2 regions of the Sinomonas sp. T428B genome follow, and region 2 is predicted to be linked to the other one. Evidence: riboswitches for the same ligand, from Rfam matches in the RefSeq annotation. Region 2 holds a riboswitch; the other holds the start of a gene.
The links. Region 2 has a riboswitch for cyclic di-AMP ahead of ACUYMY_RS03365 (aggregation-promoting factor C-terminal-like domain-containing protein). Riboswitches for the same ligand answer to the same signal wherever they lie in the genome.

Region 1 (6,901 bases), 140 kb from region 2:
ACACCGAGGAGCCGGTCGCGTTGACGGCGTGGAGCAGGGTGCCCTGCGAGGGGTTGAGGGCGCTGATCATCATCCCGTTGCCGACGTAGATGCCGACGTGCGCGCCGCCGTTCTGGACCACCAGGTCGCCGGGGGCCGGGGTGGCCGTGGGCTTCATGATGGTCCATGCCTGGACGCGGGGGATGCTGATGCCAGCCTGGGCGTAGACCCACTGGGTGAAGCCGGAGCAGTCCCAGCCGGACGGCGTGGTGCCGCCCCAGACGTAGGGGCTGCCGATGCCGGTGTAGGCGATCGCGGCGAGGGAGGAGCCGGCGACGCTCGAGCCGTCGAGAAGGCTGGCAACCTTCGTGCTCAGGGTCTTCGTGCTCGTGGACTGGGTCTGGACACGCTCGACGACGGGCGCGGCCACCGAGGCGACGGCGGGGCGCTCGAAGTCGACCTGCGCCTGCTCGGGCGCAACGACGGTCGGCGCAGCGGTGCTGGCCACGTCGGAGAGGGCGGAAGCCTCGCGTTGGGCTTCCGCGGCCTGGGCGGGGAGCCCGGCCGAGATGATCAGGCCGGAGGCAGCCGCGATGACGGCAGCCTGACGGCCGATGGTGCCTGCATTGTCGGACATGGCGTGCGCGACAGCCTCGAGCGGGCTGGTGCGAACCGGAACGGCGCGATGACGCGCAGTCATGGTGCGTGACGACACAGAAATAGCCTCTCCCAGTGCCTGCGAGGTGAGCTGTCGGGTTCGGATTGGAAGTATCCGGCCTCCCGGCTCGCGCCGGGCTGCTTGACCCCAAGGCCCTCCGAAGAGGACCGAAAGTGGTTCCCCCGCCTCTGCCAGACGAGTGTGCGAACGGATTCCGAGGAGTGGCAGAGCTAGGCATGCTCCCCGGATGTTCCGACTTGGTAGGAGCCGGAACAAGAACGACCCTACCTGACGTCCCCCAAAAAGTCACATTCGGATCACGGCCCGGTTACCGAGGGTCACAAAACGGACACGACGATTTTCCGGGCCCCCACGCAACGAGCCCCAGACCGCGTAGGCCGGGGGCTCGTCGGGTACAGGGAAGACGGGTTGGTGCGCGCGTCAGAGCCAGCCGTTGGGATCGACGACTTCGCCGTTGACCATGACCTCGAAGTGGAGGTGGCACCCGGTCGAGGCGCCGGTCGTGCCGCTGAGGGCGATGAGCGCCCCGCGCTCGACCTTCTGGCCCACCGAGACGGACGAGGACGAGAGGTGGTTGTACGTCGTCTCGAGACCATTGCCGTGGTCGATGACGACGCGGTTGCCGCCGCCATAGGGGTGCCATCCGGCGAAGGTCACGGTGCCGCTCGCGGCAGCCTTGACCGCGGTGCCGCACTGGGCGGCGAAGTCCTGGCCGCGGTGGAACTCGCCGGCCCAGCCGCTCAGGGGGCTCACGCGGTAGCCGAACGGCGAGGACGGGACCATCGAGTCGAGGGGAGCGCCGAGCGTGTTCTTCGCCTGCGCGGCGGTCACACTGCCCGCGGACTGGGCGCTCAAGAGCTGCTTGAGGCGGCCGTCCGGGTCCACGTGGCTGCCAACGGACGTGCGGCTGAAGGCCACGACCGCCTCGCCGGAGGCCGTGACCTGCGGCTGCTGGGCGGTGTCGACGGCGGCGGTGGGCGCCGCGGCGTCGGTGCCGGCGGTCGGGAGAGTGACGGTCAGGACCAGTCCGGTGGCGGCGAGAGCGACGCCGGCCTTCTGGCCGACACCGGCGATCTCCGCGAGCTGGCGGACGGGTCCGGGGCGGGCGGCGGCGCGGCGGCCGCGGCGTGCGGCGTCGCGCGGCCGGAGGCCGTAGGCCTCGGCGGCCGAGGTCTCGGCGCGGCGGCGGCCGGTGACAGCGTGCTGGGTCAAGCGACTTTCCCTCTCTGTACGAAAAGCGCCTGCGAAGTTAGCTGTCGGGTTCGAGCCCACAGAGTCCGGACTCGGCCCAGCTGCCGGGGATCCGGGCACGCGGGTAGCCAAGGACTGGACCTGCGCGCCGGAGCTCCGAGCATGCTGCGGGCTTCACCCCAAGGCGGCTCGCGCCGCCGCTGGTGGTTCCCCCGCCTCTGCCATGGATGGAACACCCCCGGTCCCGCTGGCAGAGCTCGGCGTACGGGCGGAGGTCACGCCGAAGTCTCAGCGCTTGGTCTCCAGCATAGGGCACTCTGGGCCCGATGTAATAAATCCGTGACCTTTACTGAGACCAAACTCACATCAGAAATGCAAGTAAGGGTTTGTCCAGTAGTTGGAGGTTCTGTGATGTTGTGTTCGCCTCTGTGACGAAGGACGTCAGCCGATCGAGACGAAGACGTGTGAGGCGACCTCGAGGGGCAGCTCGAGGGCGCCGTCGACGTTCGCGACGCGCACGGAGATGTAGTCCCCCACGCGCTCGAGGGCCACCTTGGCGCCGGGGCGGATGCCGCCCTCCTCGAGCTGCGTCAGGAGCTCCGGGTCGACCTGGATCGGCTCCGCGAGCCGGCACACGACGACGCGAGAGCCCTGCGCGTACTGCTCCATCGCCTCGACGAGGGTCACGACGCCCTCGCCGAAGCCCTCGGCCGGAGAGCCGCCGAGCGCCTCGAGGCCCGGGATGGGGTTGCCGTAGGGGGACTCGCTCGGGCGCCCGAGCAGCTCATAGAGCCGCCGCTCGACGCGTTCGCTCATGACGTGCTCCCAGCGGCAGGCCTCGTCATGCACGTACGCCCAGTCGAGCCCGATCACGTCCGCGAGGAGCCGCTCTGCGAGGCGGTGCTTCCGCATGACCTCGACAGCACGGATCCGGCCCGCGTCCGTGAGCTCGAGGTGCCTGTCGCCCGAGACGACGACGAGCCCGTCGCGCTCCATGCGGCCCACCGTCTGGGACACCGTGGGGCCGGAGTGCCGCAGGCGCTCGGCGATCCGGGCGCGCAGGGGGACGATGCCCTCCTCCTCGAGCTCGAGGATGGTCCGCAGGTACATCTCGGTGGTGTCGATGAGGTCGGACATGCGAGGCATCTGCTCCTGAGGACGAGGCGTGGGGCGCGGCTGCGGCCGCAGCCACAAGTCTAGCTTATTTTGACCTGCTCAGATTAGTATTCGCCGGGCAGCCCCGCGTCTCACACCGACCGCGAATTTCCACGCCCCGGAGCGTGTGCGGCACACTTGTGCGGGGCGGAGGGGCACGGCCTTCGCCCGGACCCGAACCGTCAGGAGGCTTCACCCGTGGTCGAGACCAGCCAGCTTCAGATTCCCGCCGAGCTCCTCCCGGCCGACGGCCGCTTCGGCGCTGGCCCGTCCAAGGTCCGCGGGGAGCAGGTGGAAGCGATCGCCGCCGCGGGCGCGAAGCTCCTCGGGACGTCCCACCGCCAGGCCCCGGTGAAGAACCTCGTCGGCAGCGTCCGGGAGGGCCTCAAGGAGTTCTTCCAGGCCCCCGAGGGCTACGAGGTGGTCCTGGGCGTCGGCGGCTCGACGGCCTTCTGGGACGTCGCCTCCTTCGGCCTCGTCCGCTCCAAGGCCCAGCACCTCTCCTTCGGCGAGTTCGGCTCGAAGTTCGCCAAGGCCACCGACAAGGCGCCCTTCCTCGACGCGTCCTCCATCATCACCTCGGAGCCGGGCACGCGCCCGCAGCCCGCCGCCGAGGCCGGCGTCGACGTCTACGCGTGGCCGCAGAACGAGACCTCGACCGGCGTCGCCGCGCCCGTGCAGCGCGTCGCTGGCGCCGACGAGGGCTCGCTCGTGGTCATCGACGCGACGAGCGCCGCGGGCGGCCTCGCAGTGGACGTCTCCGAGAGCGACGTCTACTACTTCGCCCCGCAGAAGAACTTCGCGTCCGACGGCGGGCTGTGGCTCGCGCTGTTCTCCCCCGCCGCGCTCGAGCGCGCCGAGGAGATCAAGGCCTCCGGCCGCTGGATCCCTGACTTCCTGGACCTCAAGACGGCGATCGACAACTCGAAGCTCAACCAGACGTACAACACGCCGAGCCTCACGACCCTCGTCGGCCTCAACGCGCAGGTCGAGTGGCTCAACGCCTCGGGCGGGCTCGACTGGGCCGCCAAGCGCACCGCCGACTCCGCCGGCCGGGTCTACGCGTGGGCCGAGGCCTCCGAGTACGCGACCCCGTTCGTGGCCGACCCTGCCGACCGTTCAAATGTCATCGTCACGGTCGACTTCGACGACTCCATCGACGCCGCCCAGGTCGCCAAGGTCCTGCGCGCCAACGGCGTGGTCGACACCGAGCCGTATCGCAAGCTCGGTCGCAACCAGCTGCGCATCGCGACCTTCGTGGCCATCGAGCCCGAGGACGTCACGAAGCTCACGCAGTCCATCGACTGGGTCGTCGGCCAGGTCAAGGGCTGACGCCTCCGGGCACAGACGACGGCGGGCCCCACCTTCTGGTGGGGCCCGCCGTCGTTCTGTGGGCACGAGCTGCTAGTCGGCGTCCTGCTCTGCGCCAAGCTTCTGCTCTTCGCCCGGCTCCTGCTCTCCGCCCGGCTCCTGCTCAGCGCCGGGCTCCTGCCCTGCGCTGGCGTCTTCGCCCTCGGCCTCGTCGGCAGCCTGCTCATCGGCCGTCTGGGCCTCATTGGCCCGCTCCGCCTCACGGTCCTCGGGCCGCACGCGCTCGGCCCAGGGCACCCACTCGGGGGCCAGGACCGCGTCCTCGGACGGGACGAGGCCGACCTCGCTGACGGTGACCGACTTGGAGCGGGCCACGCGCGCGACGGTCACGAACCAGTGCCAGCCCCGGTAGCCGGCGAGACGGGACTCGAACAGGTGCGTCACGACGCGCTCGCCTTCGCTCTTGGCGGCAACGTGCTCGCCGACCTCAGCGGCAGGGACGGTCTCGAGCAGGGCCGAGCGCGCGGCGTCGACCGCGGAGGCGAGGAAGGCGTCCGGCTTGCCGACGCGCCAGACGGGAACACCGGCCTTGCGCTTCGGCACAGAGGACGCCGGGGACGCCGGGGAACCCGAGGAGGAGGCAGTGGGGGCGGCCATGGCTAGGCGTCGAGCTGGTCTGCCACGCGGCGGAGCGCGGCGGCGATCGCAGGGCCCTTCTCCGGGTAGCTGCCCTTGGCGAGCTGGCCGGAGAGGTTGTCGAGGACGCTCACGAGGTCCTGGACGATCGGGGCGAGCTCGCGGGCCGGCATGCGCTTGGCGCGGGCCACGGACGGGAGCTTCTCGAGCACGCGCACGCTCAGGGCCTGCGGTCCGCGCCGGCCGTCCGCCACGCCGTACTCGAGCCGGGAGCCGGTCTTGACCTCGGCATCGGCGGGCACGGCGGAGCCGGGCAGGAAGACCTCCTGCCCGTCGTCGCCAGCGATGAAGCCGAAGCCTTTCGCCTTGTCGAAGAACTTGACCTTGCCAGTGGGCACTGCCGCAACCCCCATCTGTGAGGAATCGAAGGGGAGCGCTCGCGGCTGACAGACGACACCCCGGGCAGGGGACCGCCTGCCCGTGATCTCGAGCGCTCGTGTACTGCTTCTAGGTTACTGTCTCGCACCGGCCGTGTCGGCCTGTTGCCCGCACCGCCCGCCGGTCGCTGTTAGGTTGTAGCCATGGTGCCTTCTCTTCCCCAGCAGGGACCCTCAGAGCAGGCGGGCAGCCGGGACCCGCTCGGATCCGACGGCGCGCCCGGGTGGCGGCGGGCCGCCGCCCTGGGCGGAGCCCTCCTCGCGGGGGTCTCCCTCGCGGCCTGGGCGCTGACGCTCGGGCTCGCGGCCGGCGGCGCGACGGCGCCCGCGTGGGTCACGGCGCTCGCGCTGTACGGCCTGCCGGTGGCCTTCGTCCTCATGGCGGCGGCCGTCATCGCCGGGGTCCGCGAGCGCAGGCGCCACTGATATGTCATCGATCCGTGCACTCGCCGAAGAGCTCTCCGCCCGGGGCAACGACGCCCTGCGCCGGCTGTTCGCTGCCCGCCCTGACCTCATCTCACCCGGAGTGCCGGACTTCGCCGCGCTCGCCGCCCGGGCATGCGCCCGGATCAGCCTGCAGCGGGCGCTCGAGTCGCTCTCGAAACCCGAGCTCCAGGTCCTCGAGGCGCTCGTCCTGACGACGAACGAGGACGAGGGCCGCAGCGGCAGCAGCGTCGAGCTGCGCCACGCCGTCGGCAACGCGACCCTCGGTACCCTCGAGACGCTCCTGGCGAACCTCTCCCAGCTCGGCCTCGTCTACCGGGCCGACCCGCCGGACACGATCCACTCGGCCTCGGGCAGCCGGCGCCGGTACTACCTGCCCGTCGCGCGGGTCCGCGAAGTCCTCGGCAGCTATCCCGCCGGGCTCGGCAGGCCGTACACGGACCTCGCGACGGCCTCCCCCCTGTTCGCGGAGCACGCGGCCCGGATCGCCAACGCCCTCCCCGGCGCAGTCCAGCAGCAGCCGATCGAGCACCACATCGCCGCCGCCTACGCCCTCGAGCGCTGGGCGGCCCTGCCCGAGTCCCTCGACGACGCGCCGCCGCGGACCCGCGAGGTCCTGGCCAAGTTCGAGAATTGGCCCGTCGGCGCGGTCCCGCACGCCGCCGCCCGCATCCGGCCCGGGCGGCGCACGGACAACCCCGTGGACTGGCTCCTCTCGCATGGCCTCCTCGTCCCGCTCGACGACGAGCACGTCGAGTTCCCCCGCGCCGCGGGCCTGGCCCAGCGCGGCGGCAGGATCGTCCCCGAGCTCGCCCTCGCGGCCCCGCCGGTAGAGATGGGCAGCACGACCGACCTGCTGCGCCGCAACGCTGCCCTCGGCGCGATCGCCGACGTCCTGCGCCTCGTGAGCGCCCTCGCCGTGGAGGCTTCCGAGCGCCCGGTCGAGACCCTGCGCTCCGGCGGGGTGGGCACGCGCGAGCTGCGCCGCGTCGCCATCGCGCTGCGCGCCGACCCTGACCCCACTGTCTTCGCCCTCGAGCTCGCGGCCGCCGCGGGCGTCCTGACCCTG
Region 2 (6,901 bases):
CAGGCGGCGACGATTGCGATCGTCGGGGAGGTGCCGCTCGACCGCCTCTGGCACGCCGTGCCGGCGTTCCCGACGCTCTCCGAGGTCTGGCTGCGGCTCCTCGAGGCCTACGGCCTCTGACGCCGGACGAGGCGCTGGACGGCGCGCCGGCCGACACGCCGGCCTGCTCCGCGAGGGCGTGAGAGCGCGCCTCGACGCGTGAGCGCGCCGCGCCGGGAATTGTCGGTGGGCGCTGCCAGAATGAGGGCATGGCCGCCCCGCACCCCCGCTTCCAGCCCCTGCGCACGAGCGCCCGGGCGACCCTCTGGTCTGCGGGAGCGGCGGCCGCCTCGGCCTTCGTCACGGCCCTGACGCTCGACGGCGGCGCGGCCTCCCTGACGCTCACGGCCCTCGGCGCGTTCGTCGCGTGCGCGCTGTACGCGATCCTCGGCATGTCCCGCTACGCGGTCGCCGCCCTCGCGGCCGTCGGCGCTGCCCTGTCCATCGGGGCTGGGCTGGCCTTCCTGCGACTCATCGGCCTTGCGTGGGACCAGGACCCCGAGGTGGTCTCCGCCGTCTCGAGCCGGGATGCCGACCCTTTCTTCCTCGGGGCCGTCCTGGCCGCCGGCATGACGCTCGCCGTGCTCTTCGCGGGGGCCGTGTGGCCGCAGCCGCGGCGGAAGGGGCGCGCGTTCCGCCCCAGCGGGCACCGGCCGGCGGCCGCATCACGGCGCCCGCGCCCGGCTTCGCCCGCGTCGCGGTCCGCCCAGCGGGGGGCGGCCGCCAGAGCAGCCACCCCGCGCGGACCCGCGGTCAGCGTCCCGCAGCGCGCGGCACAGCGAAGTCGGTGAGCCGGGCGTCCTGCCCGTCGAGCTCTGCCCACGGCCCCTCGACCTCGAAGACGGCGAGGCCCGTGGTCGGGAAGTGGCTCGCAGCATCCATGTAGGCCTCGTGGTCTGAGTCCCGCGAGGCGAGGCGAAGCACGAGGTCCTGGACCCCGGGCATGTGCGCGATGAGCAGGAGCGTCCGCACGGTCTCGGGAACATGGTTGACGACGGCGAGCATGCGCGCCGCGCCGGCGGCGTAGAGCCCCGACTCGAGCTTGGGGGTCGGTGCAAGGTCGCCGAGCTCGTCGCAGACCCACGTGCACGTCTGCCGGGTGCGCAGGGCGATCGAGCAGAGGATGAAGTCTGGGACCACCCCGTGGGCCAGGAGCCACTTGCCTGCCTCGGGCGCGTCGGCGTGGCCGCGCTTGGCGAGCGGCCGCTCGAGGTCCGGCACGCCATCGGGCCACGCCGCCTTCGAGTGGCGCAGGACCACGAGCCGCTTGAGATGGTGGTTGCTCATGGGGCAAGCCTAGGCCCCGCCCCGCTGGCCCCCGTCAGATGGAGTACTCGGGCGCAGCCCAGACGATGACCTCGGGGTGCTCGTAGAAGCGGTAGCCCTGGCCGCGGACGGTGCGGACCGTGTTCGCGAGGCGGCCGAGCTTGGAGCGCAGGCGACGGATGTGGACGTCGATCGTGCGCTCGTTGGGCACCTCCTCGGCGTTCTTCCAGAGGCCGTCGAGGAGCTCGTCGCGGCTGACCGTGCGAGTGCCGTTCTCCACGAGGTAGTTCAGGAGCTCGAACTCCTTGAACGTGAGGTTGAGGGTCTCGCCGTCGAGGTGCACCTCGCGGCGGGCCAGGTCAATGAGGACGCCGGACGGGCGGGCGTCCTGCTGCGGGGCCTGGCGGGGCTCGGGGCGCTGCTGGCGCGAGGCGATCGTCGGATCGCCGAAGGTCGAGCGGACGACCTCGAGCGAGGAGCCGGGGGCGTTCGCCGGGGCGACCGCGACCGCAGCGTAGCTCTCGACGCCTTCGACGAGGTTCTGGGCATAGGCCCTGATCTCCTGGGCGATGCGGGCGATCGAGGTGCCGGCCGCAGCGGCCTCCTGCTCGGAGAGGCCGACATAGAGGACGAAGCCGTGCGCGACATTGTCCGCGGCGACGGCGCGGACGGGCTCGGCCGAGGGCGCGATGACCGGCGTCGGAGCGGTGAGCGGCGCATAGTCCTCGGCGACAGGCCGCAGCGGCTGCTGCTGGGGGCGAACGGGGTGCGCGGCGCCGTAACCGGGGGCGTACGGATCGGCCTGCCCCGGAGCGCGGGTGCCGAACGGCTGGCGCTGGGTTCCCTGCTGGGCCTTCTGGGCGTTGCGGACGGAGATGTGGACGTAGCCGGATGCAACAGACATAGTGTGCTGACCTCGTTGGTGACTAGCCGCGGTCGCGGCTTCGAATGCGGAGCGTTGACGCCCGCGTGGCGGAGGATGCCCGACGCTGGGCTGTGGACGTGCGACGTGCGGGGGTGGTGCAGTCAGCTCGACATTCGACAGCAGCACATTGCCCGCGCGGCAGGTGAGCTCGCTGGGCGGTCGGCGGCGACAGGTGCTGCTGAGTCCATGTTCACAATCACGAGTGTGTCCCGTAACAATGCCTACAAGCAAGTAACAATGCTCGATTTGTCTCACATTCTGAGACGCAGAGTTGCGATGTGATGATTGTCACCATTCGGCAGAATAGCCTTGCGCTTTCCTTTTTTCGCCGCTAGCGCTCTTTTCTCGCTCTGCGTCGAAGATTATTCGACAGCGTCGCACCCAGCCCCCGACGAGGCGCGTCAAATGCGGGATCTCATAATGCGGACAGGGCTGGACGCGTGAGCGGTTCAACGCTTGTTGGCTGGACTTGGCCTCGGAACTTGATGTATCAAGCGCAAACCGCTGTTATCCAAATGTGACTTTCCGTGATCGTTCCGTTACCGTGGAACGGTGCCCGCGCCACCGCGGGCAACCCCCAGGCCCTGTCCGCCGAGCTCTGCCGACAGCCTGAGAGGACGTATCAGGCAGAGACGGAGGACCCACGTCCGGCCGCGCGCCCCCGCCCCCCCAGGGATCAGGCGCGGCCTCGGGGTGAAGCCCATGCCCTCGGCTGGGCCGGATGACTCTCATCCGAACCCGACAGCTAACTTCGCAGGCGCCAACGAGAGGCCCACACGCTTGAGCAAGTCCCCCTTCCGCGCTGCCGCGCGCCCTCAGGGCCGCCGCCGCGCAACGCACACCACGCACAGCCCCCACAGCACATCTGCCCTGGCCCGCATTGCGGCGTCCACTGGCGCCACCCCGGGCAGCCCCGTCGAGCGGCTCGGCCACCGCAGCGCCGCCGTCGCCCTCTCCCTGGGCCTCATCGCCCTAGCCGGGGGCGGAGCGGTCGCGACGACCGCCGGCAGCGACTTCGCCGCAGCCTCCCATGTCGAGGCGGTCCCGGCCGCCACCGGCATCGAGAACACAGCCATCGCAGCCGACGCCCAGGCCCGCGTGAAGGCCGAGGAGGTCCGTGCTGAGGCGGCAGCTGCCGCTGCTGCGCAGGCTGAGCTCCAAGCCGCTGAGGCCAAGGCAGCGGAGGCCAGCAAGGCCGAGGCGGCCCGCGCTGCCGAGCAGGCGCGCAAGGCCGAAGAGGCGCGACAGGCCGAAGCGGCCGTCGCGGCCGCGCGGCCCGTCGACGATCCGGCCGCCGCCAAGGCCTACGCCGCCTCCCGGCTCGCCGCCTACGGCTGGGGCCAGAACCAGATGAGCGCGCTCGAGATCCTGTGGACCAAGGAGTCTGGGTGGCGCACCACCGCCACGAATCCCACGTCCGGTGCCTACGGCATCGTGCAGTCCCTGCCCGCCAGCAAGATGAGCTCGGTCGGCGCGGACTGGCAGACCAACTTCCGCACGCAGATCGACTGGGGCCTGAACTACATCAAGGAGCGGTACGGCTCGCCGTCGAACGCCCTGAATTTCCACTACGCCAACAACTGGTACTGAGCCGACCCCAGCCTCCCGTGCAGCACTAGGCTTGCGTCCACAGCTCATTCACAGCTGCGGCTCAGGCTCGGACTACGACTGCACGGGAGGCTGGATCCATGGCAAGGCCCTACTCCGCGAACAACCTGCCCGCGCTGAGCCACCCGGACGGCACGCCGATCCGCGCCCTCGTGGTCGACGACGAGCCGAGCCTTGCCGAACTCATGAGCATGGGCCTGCGCATGGCGGGGTGGAGCGTCCAGGTGGCGGGCGACGGCCCCTCGGCCGTCACGGCCGCCCGCGAGTTCCGGCCCGACGTGCTCGTGCTGGACGTCATGATGCCGGGATTCGACGGCGTCGAGGTCCTCACGCGCATCCGCCAGTTCCTGCCCGAGGTCCCCGCGCTGTTCCTCACCGCGAAGGATGCCGTCGAGGACCGCATCACGGGCCTCGCCGCGGGCGGCGACGACTACGTGACGAAGCCGTTCAGCATGGAAGAGGTCATGCTCCGGCTGCACCGCCTCGTCCAGCGCTCGGGCGCCGCGGCCCAGGACGACGCCGATCTCGTCGTGGGCGACCTCGTCCTCAACACGGACACGCGTGAGGTCACGCGTGGCGGCGAGGACATCCAGCTCACGGCGACCCAGTTCGAGCTCCTGCGCTACCTCATGGAGAACCCGCGCCGCGTGGTCAGCAAGGCCCAGATCCTCGACCGCGTCTGGCAGTACGACTTCGGCGGGCAGGCCAACATCGTCGAGCTCTACATCTCCTACCTGCGCAAGAAGATCGACGTCGACCGCGCGCCCATGATCCACACGGTCCGCGGCGCCGGCTACGTCATCAAGCCCGCGGAGGGGTGAGCGCGCGCATGGGCACGCTCTCGGCCGCAGAGCGCCGCACCGGCCGCTCGTGGCGGCACCCCGACACGTGGCACCTGCGCACCAAACTCCTGCTCGCGACCATGCTCCTGCTCGTGGGGGTGTGCGCGGTCGTCGGGGCCCTCCTGTACACCTTCATGGACCGCCAGCTCACCCGCCAGCTCGACGCGGACCTCGCCCACGCCAGCCGCCGTGCAGCCGAGTTCCGCACACCACCCGGTCAAGTGGGCAAGCGCCCGGACCCGCTCGAGGCCAGGGGCCAGGGCGCCGGAACCCTCAACGCGCGGCTCAGTGGCGGGCGCGTCGAAGTCAGCGGCCTCATCAGCGCGGACGGCACACGCGTGCCACTCCGGCCGTCGGACATCGCCGTCCTCGCTGCGCTTCCGGTCGCGGGAGAGGACGCCTCGAGCGGCGACCGCCTCGCGGCCGTGGACCGCTCGCTGAGCGCCGGCGACTACCGCCTCATCGCGGTCGAGACCGCGTACGGCGACGTCGTCGTCACGGGCCTGCCGCTGTCCCAGAAGCAGGCCACGCTCGACTCGCTCGTCCTCACGACCGTGCTCGTCTCCGGGGCCGGGCTCGTGCTCGCCGGGGTCATGGGGACCTGGATCATCCGGCGGACCATGGCCCCGCTCGAGCAGCTCTCGACGGTCGCCGGGCAGGTCGCCAGGCTGCGGCTCGACTCCGGCGAGGTCGCCCTCGCGATCCGCGTCCCGCCGTCGGCCGCTCACCCCGCGACTGAAGTGGGGCAGGTCGGGCTGGCGCTCAACCGCATGCTGGACAACGTCGCCGGCGCCCTCGAGGCCCGTCAGGCCTCGGAGACCAAGGTCCGCCGATTCGTCGCGGACGCCTCGCACGAGCTGCGCACGCCGCTCACGGCGATCCGCGGCTACACCGACATGCTCCGGCTCACCGAGCCGCTCACCGCCCAGGGCTCAGAGTCCCTCGGGCGGGTCGAGAGCCAGTCCCTGCGGATGAGCCGCCTCGTCGAGGACCTGCTCATGCTCGCGCGGCTCGACGAGGGCCAGCCGCTCAAGCTCGGCCCCGTGGACCTCACCCAGCTGCTCGTCGAGACTGTCATGGACCAGAAGGTCATCGCCCCGGACCACGTGTGGCGGCTCGACCTCCCCGAGGAGCCCCTCGAGGTCCGCGCCGATGGCGCGAAGCTCCATCAGGTCCTCGTGAACCTGCTCTCGAACGCGCGCAAGCACACGCCCGTCGGGACCACCGTGAGCGCCGCTGTCGCCCGCTCGGCCAGGGGCGATGCCATCATCACCGTCACGGACGATGGCCCCGGGATCCCTGCGGAGCTTCAGGAGCGGGTCTTCGCCCGCTTCGCCCGGGCCGACCAGGCCCGCTCGGGGCACGAGGGTTCGACCGGGCTCGGGCTCTCGATCGTCCGGGCGATCGTCGAGGCCCACGGCGGCACGGTCGAGCTCACGTCACGGCCCGGGCGGACCGAGTTCGCCGTCCGCCTTCCGGCGTAGGGCCGCCGTCATCGTGGGCGCCCGCCCGAGTCGCGAGGAACGTCCCGGCGAGCACGAGGACCGCCCCGGCCCCAATGAGCGGGGTGAGCGGGTCCCCGTGCAGGGCGACGCCCAGGGCAAGGGCGACGACGGGGTTCACGTAGGCGATCGCCGTCGCCCGTGAGGGACCGGCCGCGGCGATGAGCCGGAAGAACAGCAGGAAGGCGAGTGCCGTGCACAGCACGGCGAGGAGCGCGAGCGAGCCGAGCGCCGTCGCGCTCGGGACGTCCGCGGGCCACGTGAGCGCCGCGAACGGGGCGGAGATGACGGCCGCGATGCTCAGGCAGACGGCCGTGAGGGACAGCGGCGGGACCTCGCGCAGGCGGACGGCGGCGATCTGGGGTGCGATGCCGTAGCCGAGGGCGACGAGCAGCATCTCGACGACGGGCCACGCGCCCGAGGCCTCCATGCCGCCCCCGCCGAGCGCCGCGACACCGCCCACGGCCAGCACGAGGCCCAGGACGCGCACCCGGCCGATCTTGCCCTCGAGCCCGGTCACGCGGGCGACGACGAGCGCGATCACCGGCGCGAACGCGATGAGGAGTCCTGCGAGCGAGCTCGTGAGATGGCGCTCCGCGTCGCTGAGCAGGAACCACGGGCCCACCATCTCGATGAGCGCGAAGGCGAGCACGGGCCAGCGGTGCTCCCACACGGCGCGCAGGCCGCGCCAGGCGAACGGGAGGAGCACGACGGCGCCC

Region 1: it holds a riboswitch for cyclic di-AMP, as region 2 does, so the genes downstream of both, ACUYMY_RS04020 (M23 family metallopeptidase) here and ACUYMY_RS03365 (aggregation-promoting factor C-terminal-like domain-containing protein) in region 2, are expected to answer to the same signal.

Annotation. Positions count from the first base shown of each region.
Region 1 covers NZ_JBRAZR010000001.1:847,656-854,556, reverse strand. Annotated here, with positions in the region: gene ACUYMY_RS04025 (C40 family peptidase) at 1-616, opposite strand, end outside; cyclic di-AMP (ydaO/yuaA leader) riboswitch at 699-851, opposite strand; gene ACUYMY_RS04020 (M23 family metallopeptidase) at 1,079-1,870, opposite strand; cyclic di-AMP (ydaO/yuaA leader) riboswitch at 1,881-2,122, opposite strand; gene ACUYMY_RS04015 (iron-dependent transcriptional repressor DtxR) at 2,291-2,986, opposite strand; gene serC (phosphoserine transaminase) at 3,203-4,336, shown strand; gene ACUYMY_RS04005 (DUF3027 domain-containing protein) at 4,409-4,972, opposite strand; gene ACUYMY_RS04000 (cold-shock protein) at 4,975-5,349, opposite strand; gene ACUYMY_RS03995 (hypothetical protein) at 5,533-5,814, shown strand; gene ACUYMY_RS03990 (helicase-associated domain-containing protein) at 5,816-6,901, shown strand, end outside.
Region 2 covers NZ_JBRAZR010000001.1:702,974-709,874, reverse strand. Annotated here, with positions in the region: gene ACUYMY_RS03385 (dihydrolipoyl dehydrogenase family protein) at 1-120, shown strand, start outside; gene ACUYMY_RS03380 (hypothetical protein) at 249-830, shown strand; gene ACUYMY_RS03375 (SixA phosphatase family protein) at 793-1,326, opposite strand; gene ACUYMY_RS03370 (winged helix-turn-helix domain-containing protein) at 1,361-2,209, opposite strand; cyclic di-AMP (ydaO/yuaA leader) riboswitch at 2,820-3,001, shown strand; gene ACUYMY_RS03365 (aggregation-promoting factor C-terminal-like domain-containing protein) at 3,011-3,820, shown strand; gene ACUYMY_RS03360 (response regulator transcription factor) at 3,919-4,659, shown strand; gene ACUYMY_RS03355 (sensor histidine kinase) at 4,668-6,164, shown strand; gene ACUYMY_RS03350 (DMT family transporter) at 6,115-6,901, opposite strand, start outside.